Regions from separate parts of the Sporosarcina sp. FSL K6-3508 genome, predicted to be linked through region 2. Evidence: a T-box and tRNA genes for the amino acid it is inferred to sense, from the RefSeq annotation. Region 2 holds a T-box; the other holds one or more tRNA genes.
What was found. The T-box of region 2 lies ahead of leuS (leucine--tRNA ligase). A T-box ahead of a tRNA ligase gene usually reads a tRNA of that ligase, here a tRNA-Leu.
Positions count from the first base shown of each region.

Region 1: it has a tRNA-Leu gene. The T-box ahead of leuS (leucine--tRNA ligase) is inferred to sense a tRNA for this amino acid. The anticodon was not compared.

Region 1 is NZ_CP152016.1:3,171,839-3,179,126, forward strand. Features, by position in the region: rRNA gene MKX97_RS15700 (23S ribosomal RNA) at 1-1,568, opposite strand, end outside; rRNA gene MKX97_RS15705 (16S ribosomal RNA) at 1,821-3,372, opposite strand; tRNA gene MKX97_RS15710 (tRNA-Gly) at 3,517-3,590, opposite strand; tRNA gene MKX97_RS15715 (tRNA-Leu) at 3,617-3,703, opposite strand; tRNA gene MKX97_RS15720 (tRNA-Lys) at 3,770-3,845, opposite strand; tRNA gene MKX97_RS15725 (tRNA-Gln) at 3,924-3,998, opposite strand; tRNA gene MKX97_RS15730 (tRNA-Glu) at 4,052-4,123, opposite strand; gene MKX97_RS15735 (SprT family protein) at 4,552-5,004, opposite strand; gene MKX97_RS15740 (Tex family protein) at 5,019-7,160, opposite strand; gene MKX97_RS15745 (PP2C family serine/threonine-protein phosphatase) at 7,274-7,288, opposite strand, start outside.
Region 2 is NZ_CP152016.1:2,212,167-2,219,454, reverse strand. Features, by position in the region: gene MKX97_RS10880 (DUF294 nucleotidyltransferase-like domain-containing protein) at 1-188, shown strand, start outside; gene MKX97_RS10875 (exonuclease domain-containing protein) at 259-924, shown strand; gene MKX97_RS10870 (SDR family NAD(P)-dependent oxidoreductase) at 1,207-1,932, shown strand; gene MKX97_RS10865 (class I SAM-dependent methyltransferase) at 1,990-2,577, opposite strand; gene MKX97_RS10860 (TIGR01212 family radical SAM protein) at 2,589-3,548, opposite strand; T-box leader at 3,685-3,902, shown strand; gene leuS (leucine--tRNA ligase) at 3,948-6,362, shown strand; gene MKX97_RS10850 (NAD(P)/FAD-dependent oxidoreductase) at 6,578-7,288, opposite strand, start outside.

The DNA of each region.
Region 1 (7,288 bases), 960 kb from region 2:
ATCACAGCCTAGTGTTATATGAGAACGGGATTTGCCTCGTTCTCCACCTCACTGCTTAGACACGCAACCAACTGCGTGCTCACCCTATCCTACTGCGTCCCCCCATTACTCAAACGGCGGGGAGGTGGTACAGGAATATCAACCTGTTGTCCATCGTCTACGCCTATCGGCCTCGACTTAGGTCCTGACTAACCCTGAGCGGACGAGCCTTCCTCAGGAAACCTTAGGCATTCGGTGGAAGGGATTCTCACCCTTCTTTCGCTACTCATACCGGCATTCTCACTTCCAAGCGCTCCACCAGTCCTTCCGGTCTAGCTTCAACGCCCTTGGAACGCTCTCCTACCATTGACTTGCGTCAATCCACAGTTTCGGTGATCCGTTTAGCCCCGGTACATTTTCGGCGCAGCGCCACTCGACCAGTGAGCTATTACGCACTCTTTAAATGATGGCTGCTTCTAAGCCAACATCCTGGTTGTCTGGGCAGCGCCACATCCTTTTCCACTTAACGGATACTTGGGGACCTTAACTGGTGGTCTGGGCTGTTTCCCTCTCGACGATGGATCTTATCACCCACCGTCTGACTCCCAAACATAAATCATCGGCATTCGGAGTTTGTCTGAATTCGGTAACCCGGGATGGGCCCCTCGTCCAAACAGTGCTCTACCTCCGAGATTCTTTCGTTTGAGGCTAGCCCTAAAGCTATTTCGGAGAGAACCAGCTATCTCCAGGTTCGATTGGAATTTCACCGCTACCCACACCTCATCCCCGCATTTTTCAACATACGTGGGTTCGGGCCTCCAGTCAGTGTTACCTGACCTTCACCCTGGACATGGGTAGATCACCTGGTTTCGGGTCTACGACCCCATACTCATGCGCCCTATTCAGACTCGCTTTCGCTGCGGCTCCGCTTTCTCAGCTTAACCTTGCATGGAATCGTAACTCGCCGGTTCATTCTACAAAAGGCACGCCATCACCCATTAACGGGCTCTGACAATTTGTAGGCACACGGTTTCAGGTTCTATTTCACTCCCCTTCCGGGGTGCTTTTCACCTTTCCCTCACGGTACTGGTTCACTATCGGTCACTAGGGAGTATTTAGCCTTGGGAGATGGTCCTCCCGGATTCCGACGGAATTTCACGTGTTCCGCCGTACTCAGGATCCACTCTGGAGGGAATGCACTTTCGACTACGGGGCTGTTACCCACTGCGGCGGATCTTTCCAGATCGCTTCGTCTAATGCATTCCTTTGTAACTCCGTATAGAGTGTCCTACAACCCCAGGAAGCAAGCTTCCTGGTTTGGGCTCTTCCCGTTTCGCTCGCCGCTACTAAGGGAATCGATTTTCTTTCTCTTCCTCCGGGTACTTAGATGTTTCAGTTCTCCGGGTGTGCCACGATCACGCTATGTATTCACGTGAACGTACTGTCCCATTACGGACAGTGGGTTTCCCCATTCGGAAATCTTCGGATCAAAGCTTACTTACAGCTCCCCGAAGCATATCGGTGTTAGTGCCGTCCTTCATCGGCTCCTAGTGCCAAGGCATCCGCCGTGCGCCCTTTCTAACTTAACCTATAAAAGGTCCAACGTCTCTCTAGCGATAGAAAGAACGAAGGTTAAAAAGTTTACATGAATCAAACAAAATGTTCGATTCGGTTGATTACTTGATTACTTTCAATGTCGTTTTATCCAGTTTTCAATGAACAAGTCTAAAGAAAAAAGCTTTGAACACTCAAAAAATGAGCCTTCAAAACTGAACGCAAAACGTTAACGTGACGGATCGAAGATCCATCTTCCGAATGCCAAGATGGCATACTATCCTTAGAAAGGAGGTGATCCAGCCGCACCTTCCGATACGGCTACCTTGTTACGACTTCACCCCAATCATCTGTCCCACCTTCGGCGGCTGGCTCCCGTAAGGGTTACCCCACCGACTTCGGGTGTTACAAACTCTCGTGGTGTGACGGGCGGTGTGTACAAGACCCGGGAACGTATTCACCGTGGCATGCTGATCCACGATTACTAGCGATTCCGGCTTCATGCAGGCGAGTTGCAGCCTGCAATCCGAACTGGGAACGGTTTTGTGGGATTGGCTCCCCCTCGCGGGTTTGCAGCCCTCTGTACCGTCCATTGTAGCACGTGTGTAGCCCAGGTCATAAGGGGCATGATGATTTGACGTCATCCCCACCTTCCTCCGGTTTGTCACCGGCAGTCACCTTAGAGTGCCCAACTGAATGATGGCAACTAAGATTAAGGGTTGCGCTCGTTGCGGGACTTAACCCAACATCTCACGACACGAGCTGACGACAACCATGCACCACCTGTCACCGCTGTCCCCGAAGGGAAAAGCATGTCTCCATGCCGGGCAGCGGGATGTCAAGACCTGGTAAGGTTCTTCGCGTTGCTTCGAATTAAACCACATGCTCCACCGCTTGTGCGGGTCCCCGTCAATTCCTTTGAGTTTCAGCCTTGCGGCCGTACTCCCCAGGCGGAGTGCTTAATGCGTTAGCTGCAGCACTAAGGGGCGGAAACCCCCTAACACTTAGCACTCATCGTTTACGGCGTGGACTACCAGGGTATCTAATCCTGTTTGCTCCCCACGCTTTCGCGCCTCAGCGTCAGTTACAGACCAGAAAGCCGCCTTCGCCACTGGTGTTCCTCCACATCTCTACGCATTTCACCGCTACACGTGGAATTCCGCTTTCCTCTTCTGTACTCAAGTCCTCCAGTTTCCAATGACCCTCCACGGTTGAGCCGTGGGCTTTCACATCAGACTTAAAGGACCGCCTGCGCGCGCTTTACGCCCAATAATTCCGGACAACGCTTGCCACCTACGTATTACCGCGGCTGCTGGCACGTAGTTAGCCGTGGCTTTCTGGTAAGGTACCGTCAAGGTACAGGCAGTTACTCCTGTACGTGTTCTTCCCTTACAACAGAGCTTTACGATCCGAAAACCTTCTTCACTCACGCGGCGTTGCTCCATCAGACTTTCGTCCATTGTGGAAGATTCCCTACTGCTGCCTCCCGTAGGAGTCTGGGCCGTGTCTCAGTCCCAGTGTGGCCGATCACCCTCTCAGGTCGGCTACGCATCGTGGTCTTGGTAGGCCGTTACCCCACCAACTAACTAATGCGCCGCGGGCCCATCTCACAGTGACAGCCGAAACCGTCTTTCAACATCTCTTCATGCGAAGAAATGGATTATTCGGTATTAGCCCCGGTTTCCCGGAGTTATCCCCATCTGTAAGGTAGGTTGCCCACGTGTTACTCACCCGTCCGCCGCTAATCTTTAGGAGCAAGCTCCCAAAGATTCGCTCGACTTGCATGTATTAGGCACGCCGCCAGCGTTCGTCCTGAGCCAGGATCAAACTCTCCATAAAAGAGAAATTCGAGTTAGCTCGATTTCTTGCTGGCATCATTTAAGATACTCATTTTGTTTATGTCACCGGCAGAGCCGATGCACAAACGTATAATTCGTTAACGTTTTGCTGTTCAGTTTTCAAGGTTCATTTGGTTAAATAATATGGAGCGGGTGAAGGGAATCGAACCCTCATCATCAGCTTGGAAGGCTGAGGTTTTACCACTAAACTACACCCGCATATAAATTGTAATGAATAGCATGTTTGGTGCGGTAAAGAGGACTTGAACCTCCACGGGGTTAACCCCCACTAGGCCCTCAACCTAGCGCGTCTGCCATTCCGCCACTACCGCTCTGTTTTAGCGACAAACTCTATTATACATGATTGAAATGATAAGTCAACAACTTTTTTAAAAAAGTGGTGAGCCATACAGGATTCGAACCTGTGACCCTCTGATTAAAAGTCAGATGCTCTACCAACTGAGCTAATGGCTCGTTTTGAAAGTAAAAAACGAGATGTTCCAAATACCATACTTGATCCTTATAACACTTTAAAAAGTGATGTTATAAAAATGGCTGGGGTAGCTGGATTCGAACCAACGAATGACGGAGTCAAAGTCCGTTGCCTTACCGCTTGGCTATACCCCACTACTGATAATCTGTTCGTCAGACTTCTAGGCATTCGTTTCATTTTACTAAAGTGACCCCTACGGGATTCGAACCCGTGTTACCGCCGTGAAAGGGCGGTGTCTTAACCGCTTGACCAAGGGGCCTTAGTTATATTGTTCGGTAAACTAATGTGCGATTTGTTCCGCATGTCTCAGTCGACTTTTCCTATTATAGACAGGGTCATCAAATTCGTCAACCTTTTTTATCAATCTTTTTAAAAAAACTTTCATTATTCTTCTAGAACCTTGATTTAACAAGCTTTCACTTTAAATTTTTTTATTTTATTTTGTATAGCCTCTATCCCGATTCTAAGATCCTTCTGAAAACATTTCACTTTAACAATACTTACTTGTGGGTCAAAAAACTTTTTATTCATTCTTGGAAAACGCTATTACGATGAGAATATATAATATAAGACTGGTATGGTCCTACGAGACTTTAGCGCGTCTCACTGAGTTCATTGCCAATATTTACGAGTAAAGGCTGCCATATAAAAGACATTTCAGTCTTTCATGACAGCCCTTTTCTTTATTTATACTACTCTGACGATCTTCCCCGCACATTTTCCGCAACGATATTTACGGCAATCCATTCGTCTTCGTCTTTGATAGTTGCACCCACAGGCAGTACAACGATAATGGTGGACGACCGTACTTTTCGTTCTTCGCTCTGCAAGCGGCTTACAATGACGTGGCGAATTTGTCTGTCGTAACAGTTTTTTAAAATCGGTATCCCCATGTTTATATCCTTTACCTTCTAAATGAAGATGGTAATGGCATAGTTCATGTTTGATGATTCCAACCAATTCATCCTCGTCGTAAAGTTGGACAACAAGTGGATTAATCTCAATATAATGATTGGATAGCTTATAGCGTCCTCCTGTTGTACGCAACCTTTTATTAAAGATTGCTTGATGGATGAAAGGTTTATAGAAGACGTCGAGTGAGATTTGCTCGACTAGTTGTTGTAGTTGTTCATCCGACATACTCATATTCTCCCTTACTTAGATAAAGGCAGCATGGATAAAGCAATACGTCCCTTTTGTCGATCAACTGAATCGATCCACACTGTCACAATGTCACCGGAGGCTACGACGTCTAATGGGTGTTTGACGAATCCTTTTTTCATCTTCGATATGTGAACCAGACCGTCTTCGGAAACACCAATATCAACAAAGGCACCAAAATCCACGACATTTCGGACAGTCCCTTGCATTTCCATTCCTTCATGCAGATCTTTAATATCCAAAATATCCGCTTTCAGTAATGGTTGTGGATAGTCGTCACGAGGGTCACGGTTGGGGCGTTGCAACGTTTCGATAATGTCCTTAAGCGTGATCTCTCCAACCTCTAGCTGTCTAGCCAGTTGTGCAATGTCGACTTTCCCCAAAGCCTCTGTCGCTTCACTCGTTCCCAATTGAGTTTTATCCAGCGCTACTTCTTTCAAAACGGATTCTGCAATTTTATAGCTTTCCGGGTGAATCCCTGTTGTATCAAAAGGTTCTTTGGATTCTGGTATGCGCAGGAAGCCGATTGCTTGCTCATATGTTTTGGCACCTAATCTTGGAATCTTCTTTAAGTCTGTTCGCTTTTTGAATTTACCTGCTTCTTCTCTTGCTTTGACGATGTTTTCAGCTACAGTTTTTGAAAGCCCTGAAACATATTGCAAAAGTGAAGAAGAGGCGGTGTTGACATTGACACCTACCTGGTTTACAGCCGTTTCTACGACAAAGGACAAGGACTCCGACAGATTCTTTTTTGCCACGTCATGCTGATATTGCCCCACACCTATTGACTCGGGATCAATTTTGACGAGTTCTGACAGCGGATCTTGCAAACGACGTGCAATCGATACAGCGCTACGCTGTTCGACTTGGAGATCAGGGAACTCTTCCCTTGCTTGCGGTGACGCCGAATAGACACTGGCACCTGCCTCGTTTACTATCACGTAGGAAACTGGCTCTTCAGCTTCTTTAATTAGTTCGACAATGAATTTCTCGGTTTCTCTTGAAGCGGTTCCATTGCCGATTGCAATGATCGAAATCGGATATTTCTTCAATAAATCCATTATTACTTTTTTCGATGCCTCTTTTTGCGGTTTGGGCGGATGTGGATATATCACGGAGATATCATGAAGCTTACCCGTCTCATCTACGACCGCCAACTTACACCCTGTACGGAAAGCAGGGTCCACACCGAGAACTGTCCTGCCTTTTAAGGGAGCTTGCAGTAAAAGGCTCCGAAGATTTTCGGAAAACACATGAATCGCCTGCGCTTCGGCTTTTTCAGTCAACGCTGTTCGTACTTCCCTTTCAATAGAAGGAGCGATTAACCGCTTGAATGAATCTTCCAATGCGTCCTTTATATAAGATGCAGATGGCGAACCTGTTTGTTTGAGGTACGCCCGCTCCAGATCTCCGACAATCCGATCAGCCGGAAAACCTACACCGACACGCAGTACATCTTCCTTTTCTCCACGATTGATAGCAAGCACTCTGTGAGGAACAATTTTATTCAACGGTTCTTCGTAATCATAATAATTTTCGAAAACTTTTCGCTCATCTTCCGCACCTTTTTTCAAAGCAGCCGTCAAGCGTCCTGCAGACCACGTAGTTTTACGGATACGTTCCCGCATTGTGGCGTCTTCAGAAACTCTTTCCGCAATAATGAATTTAGCACCTTCAAGAGCATCTTCGATTGTGTGAACCTCTTTTTCCGTGTTCACGTACACAGCAGCTGACTTTTCGATACTACTGTTTGTTTGTTGCATCATCTCATCAGCCAGCGGTTCTAAACCGCTTTCGATAGCGATCATCGCCTTCGTTCGACGTTTTTGCTTGTATGGACGATATAAGTCTTCAATTCGCTGCAATACAGTCGCCCGCTCAATATCGGCCTTTAATTGATCGTTCAGCTTTCCTTGCTCTTCGATCAAACGAAGTACTTCCTCTTTTCGTTGTTCCAATGATTTTACATAGTGATAAGAGTCTTCAATCTCTTTTATCTGCACTTCATCTAATGAGCCCGTTGCTTCTTTGCGGTAACGCGCAATAAAAGGTACTGTGTTGCCTTCTTCCAATAGCGCGATAACACTTGCAGTTTGACGTTTGCCAATGCCTGCTCGGCTCGCGGTTGCTTCCATAAGATCTATTGACAATTCAACCACCCCTTCTTCTTTCCATATAATAGCATAGGTCGAATTCAGATTCCCGCCCCACCTATCTGATAAGTACATACAAAAAAACCCACTTCAAATTAATGAAGCAGGCT
Region 2 (7,288 bases):
AAGTGCGTCATGCTTATGAAATTTCATTGAGCATTCGTATTTCGATGTCATGGGAAAAACATTTACGAAATGAGAAAATCTCCACAGAAATTGATTTGCGAAAGTTACGCCGTTGGGAACTGAATGAATTACGAACCACCTTAGATACTGTAAGAGCTCTTCAATCGCACTTATTATCAAAATTATAAGATTATTTAGATGAAGATCCCTGTACTAAACACGTGCGTAATGTACTATATAGGGAGGGGAGGCAAGATCATGTTCTGGAAAAAGAAAAAATTAACCTATGAGCTACAGCAATCTCTTCACTTAAACACGCCTTTACAAGATATGAGCTTTACAGTATTCGACACCGAAACAACTGGCTTTGCGATAGGAGCAGACGACAGGATGATAGAAATCGGCGCGGTTCAAGTGGAGGGGTTTCATGTGACGGATCGAGTATTTCAAACATTCGTCAATCCTTCAAGAGAGATTCCGACTGCAATCAAAAAATTAACCAATATACAGCAAGCACAAGTGGATGAAGCTCCTTTGCCTTTACCGGCCATTGAAAAATATTTCACATTCATCGAAGAGAATAAAAGTGGTGGCTGGGTAGGTCACCATGTTAGTTTTGATGAAATGGTCATAAAAAAAGAATTAAGCAGACAGAAATGTACCTTTGAAACGCCTACGTCGTTCGATACGATGCATCTCATCCGCTTTTTAGATCCAGCAAGCGAGCAGCAAGATTTGGCAGATTATGCGCGGATTTTTGGTACAGAAATTTTTGAACGGCATCGCGCACTAGGCGATGCCTTAACGACAGCGCATGTGTTCACTGAACTGCTAAAGAAACTCGACCGCCAAGGAATTAAGACGCTAGCTGATTTATTGCGCATTAAGAATGGCGGAGCACATAAGTTTGTATCCCATACTTGATCAATCCGAATAGCCCGCATTCAAGCGAACCTTGAGTGACGGGCTGTTTTTGTCAGTCGATTCAATGTGCTATATTGAAGATACAATTAGTTAGTTGAATTAATTAAGGGGCGTGACAGAATGAATAAACGTCAGATGATTTTACTGATCCTCATCATCGCAGCTGTTTTACTCTATTGTTGGATTCTGTTTTTTGAACTGCCCGATAAAACTTTATAAGGGCAAATTGAAGAGTATCGCACATTGATCTGCAGAGAAATAATTTGGAAAGAGGTAGAAAAAATGGAAATTATCATTATTACGGGTGCATCAAAAGGAATTGGACAAGAACTGTATAAACAATTTACTGAATCCGGTGCAATGGTTTACGGTCTAGCACGCACGAATCCAGACCGCTTGCAACGTATGGAGGAAGTGGATATTACGGATTTTGGGAAAACGTCAAACATAGTGAAAACAATCATCCATCGCCATATGGACGAGGCTAAATCTTTCACCTTAATCAATAACGCGGGTGTGATCGATCCGATTGATATGGTTGGTTCATTGGATTCGGAAGAAATTGAGAAAGCAGTGAAAGTAAATCTGACTGCTCCTATTCATTTGATCAATACATTTATCGCCACTTTAGTAGATTTTTCGGGAGAGAAAAAGGTCTTGAACATTTCATCCGGCGCTGGTCGCAATGCTTATGAAGGGTGGAGCATTTATTGCACAACGAAAGCGGGGCTTGATCACTTCTCGCGAGTCGTTGCATTAGAACAACAGCAGTCAGAGAACCCAGTAGGTATTGTATCGATCGCGCCTGGAATTATTGATACGGGCATGCAAGAGACCATCCGATCTTCTTCAGAAGAACAATTTCCTCATTTAGAGAAATTCATTGCTTATAAAGAACAAGGACAACTAAGTACTGCGGCAGAGACTGCGAGTAAATTATTGAAGTTTATTAACAAAACGAATTTCATTGAAACAGAAACAATTGCAGATATTCGTCACTTCAACTAATTAGAAAAGAAACCCCACGGCAACTTGAAGAATCCAAGCTGCAGCGGGGTTTCAACTTCATTCTATAGCTACTTTGCGAACCTCTTTAAAATCCTTCATTTTTTCCAGCGCAATCAAAAAAGGTGGATTTCTGCGTTGATTCAGCAATTCGTAGCGGATGGCATGGACATCACCTTGATGCAGCGTCTTGACATATTCGAGCAGCGCATCGCGTTCTTCGCTGCCACCTTCATGTCCGTCATACACGGTAATCGTGATGATGCCCGTTTTTTTTAGTAAGCCAAGCAAAGCATCCAGCGCTGCAATGGTTGAAGAAGGCTTTGTAATGATGCTTTGGTCTTCACTATAAGGCAGATAGCCTAAATTAAACATGGCACCGCCGATTTCGCCGCTTACATACTGGCGGACGTTCTCGTGACTATCGAGAACTAAAGAAGTCCGGCCTGCTAAATCGCCAAGATGTTGACGCGTCGTATCCAGTGCCTGCTGTTGGATATCAAACGCAAATACCTTTCCGGAGTCTCCGACAAGCTCAGCCAGAAACAGTGTATCGTTTCCGTTGCCTGCTGTTGCGTCGACCACCATTTCGCCCGGTTGCACGCGTTCTGAAATGAGCCGCTTTGCTACAGGCAGGACACGATGCAAAATAATGTCCGTCACTTCAAGTTCACCTCTTGCACATACTTTTTCCCTTGCCAGCTGTTCCGTCTTTCCAATTCCGCGTCAATGCCATTCAGCACTTCCCATTTGGTTACGCTCCACATCGGTCCAATCAATAAATCAATCGGTCCGTCTCCAGTAATCCGATGTACAATCATCTCAGGAGGCATGATTTCCAGCTGATCTGCGACAAGGTTTATATACGCTTCTTTTGTCAGGAATTCCAATTTGCCTTTTTCATATTGTTTGACCATAGGAGTACCTTTCAACAAATGAAGCAAATGAATTTTAATTCCCTGAACGTCAAGCTTTGCAACTGCCTGCGCAGTTTCCATCATCATTTCTTCCGTTTCACCCGGCAAGCCGTTAATAATATGGCTGCAAATGCGGATGCCATGTTTCCGAAGTTTATCGACGCCTTCTTTATAGCACTCGAAATCATGCGCTCGATTGACTAGTTTTGCAGTGGATTCATGAACCGTCTGTAAACCGAGTTCGACCCATAAATAGGTACGCTGATTGAGTTCCGCCAAATATTCAACTACGTCATCGGGGAGGCAATCCGGACGAGTTGCGATGGAAAGCGCAACGACTCCTTCTTGTGCGAGGGCAGCTTCAAATTTCTCTTTCAATACAGGAAGGGGAGCGTGGGTGTTCGTATACGCTTGGAAATACGCCATATATTTTGCGTCTTTCCATTTTCTTTGCGAGCGTTCCTTGATTTCTTTAAATTGCACTTCGATTGGATCGACGCGGTCTCCGGCGAAATCACCAGAACCTGCAACGCTGCAAAATGTACAGCCTCCATGCGCGACAGTTCCATCGCGGTTCGGACAGTCAAACCCCGCATCCAGTGCTACTTTCGCAATTTTACATCCAAATGTATCTTTTAAATGTCGAGACCATGTATGATACCGTTTCCCTTCACTCGGGAACGGAAAAGTTGGTTGGTTCATCGTATCCAGCTCCTTTACAACAGACATTGTACCACGTAGCAAGCGAATAAATCATACAACAATCTGTATGTATACGACAAAAAGCAACAGGGAAGGCTTGTATTCAATCAGGGTTTCGGGTAAACTGAAGAAAATAATGATGGCTTTGATCAGGAATAGTAGTTCTACCGCTTATTTTAAGAGAGCAGACGGCAGGTGCAAGTCTGTAGTAACGTAGATCGAACTCGCCTAGGAGTCTGTATTAGTGAAGAGATGTAACTGATACCGTGATCCGCGTTAAGGAATCAAGTTGGACGGAGAAATCCGTTAATTTGGGTGGTACCGCGGGAAGCTATATAGGCTCTCGTCCCTGTGCAAAGGGACGAGAGCCTTTTCTATTTGAATTGGAGGAATTTTCAGATGAGTTATAATCACGTGCAAATCGAAGAAAAATGGCAGAAGTATTGGGATGACAACAAGACGTATAAAATGATCAATGATCCATCCAAGCCGAAATTTTACGCATTGGATATGTTTCCGTATCCGTCCGGCGCGGGGTTGCATGTCGGGCATCCGCTAGGCTATATTGCGACAGATATTTTGAGCGCATTTAAACGTAAGCAAGGCTACAATGTGTTACACCCAATGGGCTGGGATGCGTTCGGTTTGCCTGCGGAGCAATATGCGATCGATACAGGAAATGACCCTGCGGAATTCACTGCGAAAAATATTGCGACATTCAAGCGTCAAATGCAAGAACTTGGATTTTCTTATGACTGGGACCGTGAAATCAATACAACGGACCCGAGCTATTACAAATGGACACAATGGATTTTCATTCAGCTGTATAAGCGAGGCCTTGCGTATATCGATGAAGTTCCGGTCAACTGGTGTCCTGCTTTAGGAACTGTGCTTGCAAATGAAGAAGTCATCGATGGACTGTCCGAACGAGGAAATCACCCGGTTGAACGCCGTCCGATGCGCCAGTGGGTTTTGCGTATTACTGAATATGCGGATCGTCTTCTTGAAGATTTAGATGACCTTGATTGGCCTGAAAGCCTGAAAGATATGCAGCGCAACTGGATCGGTCGTTCAGAAGGTGCACAGTTAACATTCCAAATTGCCGACACGGAACATTCATTTGATGCGTTCACAACACGTCCGGATACGATTTTTGGTGCAACGTATGCAGTTTTGGCACCTGAGCATAAATTAGTACAAGAGATTACGACGGATGCGCAGCGTGAGGCAGTGGAACAGTACATCGACAATGTGAAATCAAAGAGTGATCTGGAGCGTACGGATTTAGCGAAAGATAAAACAGGCGTCTTCACAGGTGCGTTTGCGATTAATCCGGCAAGTGGCGAGAAAATGCCAATCTGGATTGCGGATTACGTTTTGGCGACGTACGGAACAGGTGCAATCATGGCGGTTCCAGCGCACGACGTGCGGGATTACGAATTCGCAAAAACATTTGATTTACCGATTGTCGAAGTTGTAGCAGGCGGGAATATTGACGAAGAAGCCTATGCAGGTGAAGGTGAGCATGTCAATTCTGATTTCTTGAATGGTTTAGGAAAAGAAGAAGCGATTGCAAAGTCGATTGAATGGTTCGAAAAGCAAGGAACTGGCGAACGCAAAATTACGTATCGTCTGCGTGACTGGTTGTTCTCTCGTCAACGCTACTGGGGCGAGCCGATTCCTGTCATTCATTGGGAAGACGGCACGATGACGACAGTGGATGAGTCGGAATTGCCATTGATGCTTCCAGTTACACAGAATATCAAGCCGAGCGGCACTGGCGAGTCGCCACTAGCGAATATTGAAGAATGGGTCAATGTGGTAGATCCAAAAACAGGTATGAAAGGTCGTCGTGAAACGAATACGATGCCGCAATGGGCAGGTAGCTGCTGGTACTACTTGCGTTATATCGATCCGAACAATGATGAAATGATTATTGATCCGGAATTAGCAGAGCGCTGGCTGCCGGTGGATATTTACGTAGGAGGAGCAGAGCACGCGGTTCTGCATTTATTGTACGCGCGTTTCTGGCATAAAGTGCTGTATGATATCGGCGTGGTTCAGACGAAAGAGCCGTTCCAAAAACTCTTCAACCAAGGGATGATACTAGGGGAAGGTCATGTGAAAATGTCCAAGTCTTTAGGTAACGTCATCAACCCGGATGATATCGTTCATTCTCACGGTGCAGATACGCTGCGTCTTTATGAAATGTTCATGGGACCTCTTGATGCTTCGAAGGAATGGTCGACAAACGGTTTGGACGGATCCCGTCGTTTCCTAGACCGAATTTGGCGCTTACTGGTCAATGAAGATGATACGTTGACGGATAAGCTTACGGAAGAAACAGGCGGACCGCTTGAGAAAGTATACAATCAGACAGTCAAGAAAGTAACCGAAGATTTCGAAGGCATGCGCAATAATACGGCGATTTCTCAGATGATGGTCTTCATCAATGAGTGCTATAAAGCGGATAAATTACCGAAAGCGTATATCGAAGGATTCGTTTTATTGATTTCACCGATTACGCCGCATTTGGCAGAAGAGCTATGGGTGAAACTCGGTCATACGGAGACAGTAGCTTATGCACAATGGCCGACGTATGATGAAACGAAATTGTCTGATGACACGGTAGAAGTAGCGGTACAGATCAACGGTAAAATCCGTGCGAAAATCAATGTGTCGAAGGATAGTACGAAAGAAGAGCTAGAGCAAGTTGCACTAGCGAACGAAGATGTAAAACAGTGGATGGAAGGTAAGGAATTGAAAAAAATTATTGCGATTCCTGGACGTCTAGTAAATATAGTCGCTGGTTAATAAAATGTTTAAAAGCCGGTCAGAGAATATTTTTCTCTGACCGGCTTATTTTGATTGAAAAGATGGTCGCGATCATAAATTGTGGGCAAGCGCTCATACTTTTGGGAAAGTCGCTCATACTGCATCGATACATGATCATACCTCTTCGATTCACGCTCATAAAAGTTTTTTACCGCTCATAAACCTTCACTCCGCGCTCATACAACACAATGTTTTCACAGTATCCCTGCATTTATACCAGCTAATCTGCCTGTAACAAGCGCAGCGGTAATATTATATCCGCCCGTGTAACCGTGTATATCAAGAATCTCTCCGCAGAAAAAGAGACCGGACTTTTTTCGTGAAGCCATCGTCTTTGGTTCGATTTCTTTCACAGACACACCGCCGCCTGTGACGAATGCTTTCTCGATAGGTTGTGTCCCGGTAACGTGAACAGGAAATGTCTTGAGCAAATGAGCGAGCTTGCGAATAGCTTCCTTGGGAATATCTGCGCCGATTTCAGTTTCAGCGATCTCAGCTTTTTGTAGTAAAAATAAAAGCCAGCGCTCAGGTACAAGCCCTTTTAAAGAAGTCTTCACTTGCTTTTTAGACTCATCCTTCAAAACCTTTGTAATGGATTGCATGAGCTGTTCCTCATGCTGATCGGGTATAGAGTCGATTTGTAGCAACACCGGTTGTTTGCCGTTTTTCATTTGTTCCTTGACGACAAATTGGCTACAGCGCAATATCGCAGGCCCGCTCAATCCGAAATGGGTGAAAAGCATGTCCATTTGATGCGAAACAAGCGTTTTACCTTTTTTATTCAGCACCGACACATTGACATCACGCAGCGCGAGACCTTGCAATTCCTTTGAGACGATGAATGGTTCTTTTGACAATAAAGGAACTTCTGTCGGGTAAAGTTCTGTTACAGTATGTCCGGCGCG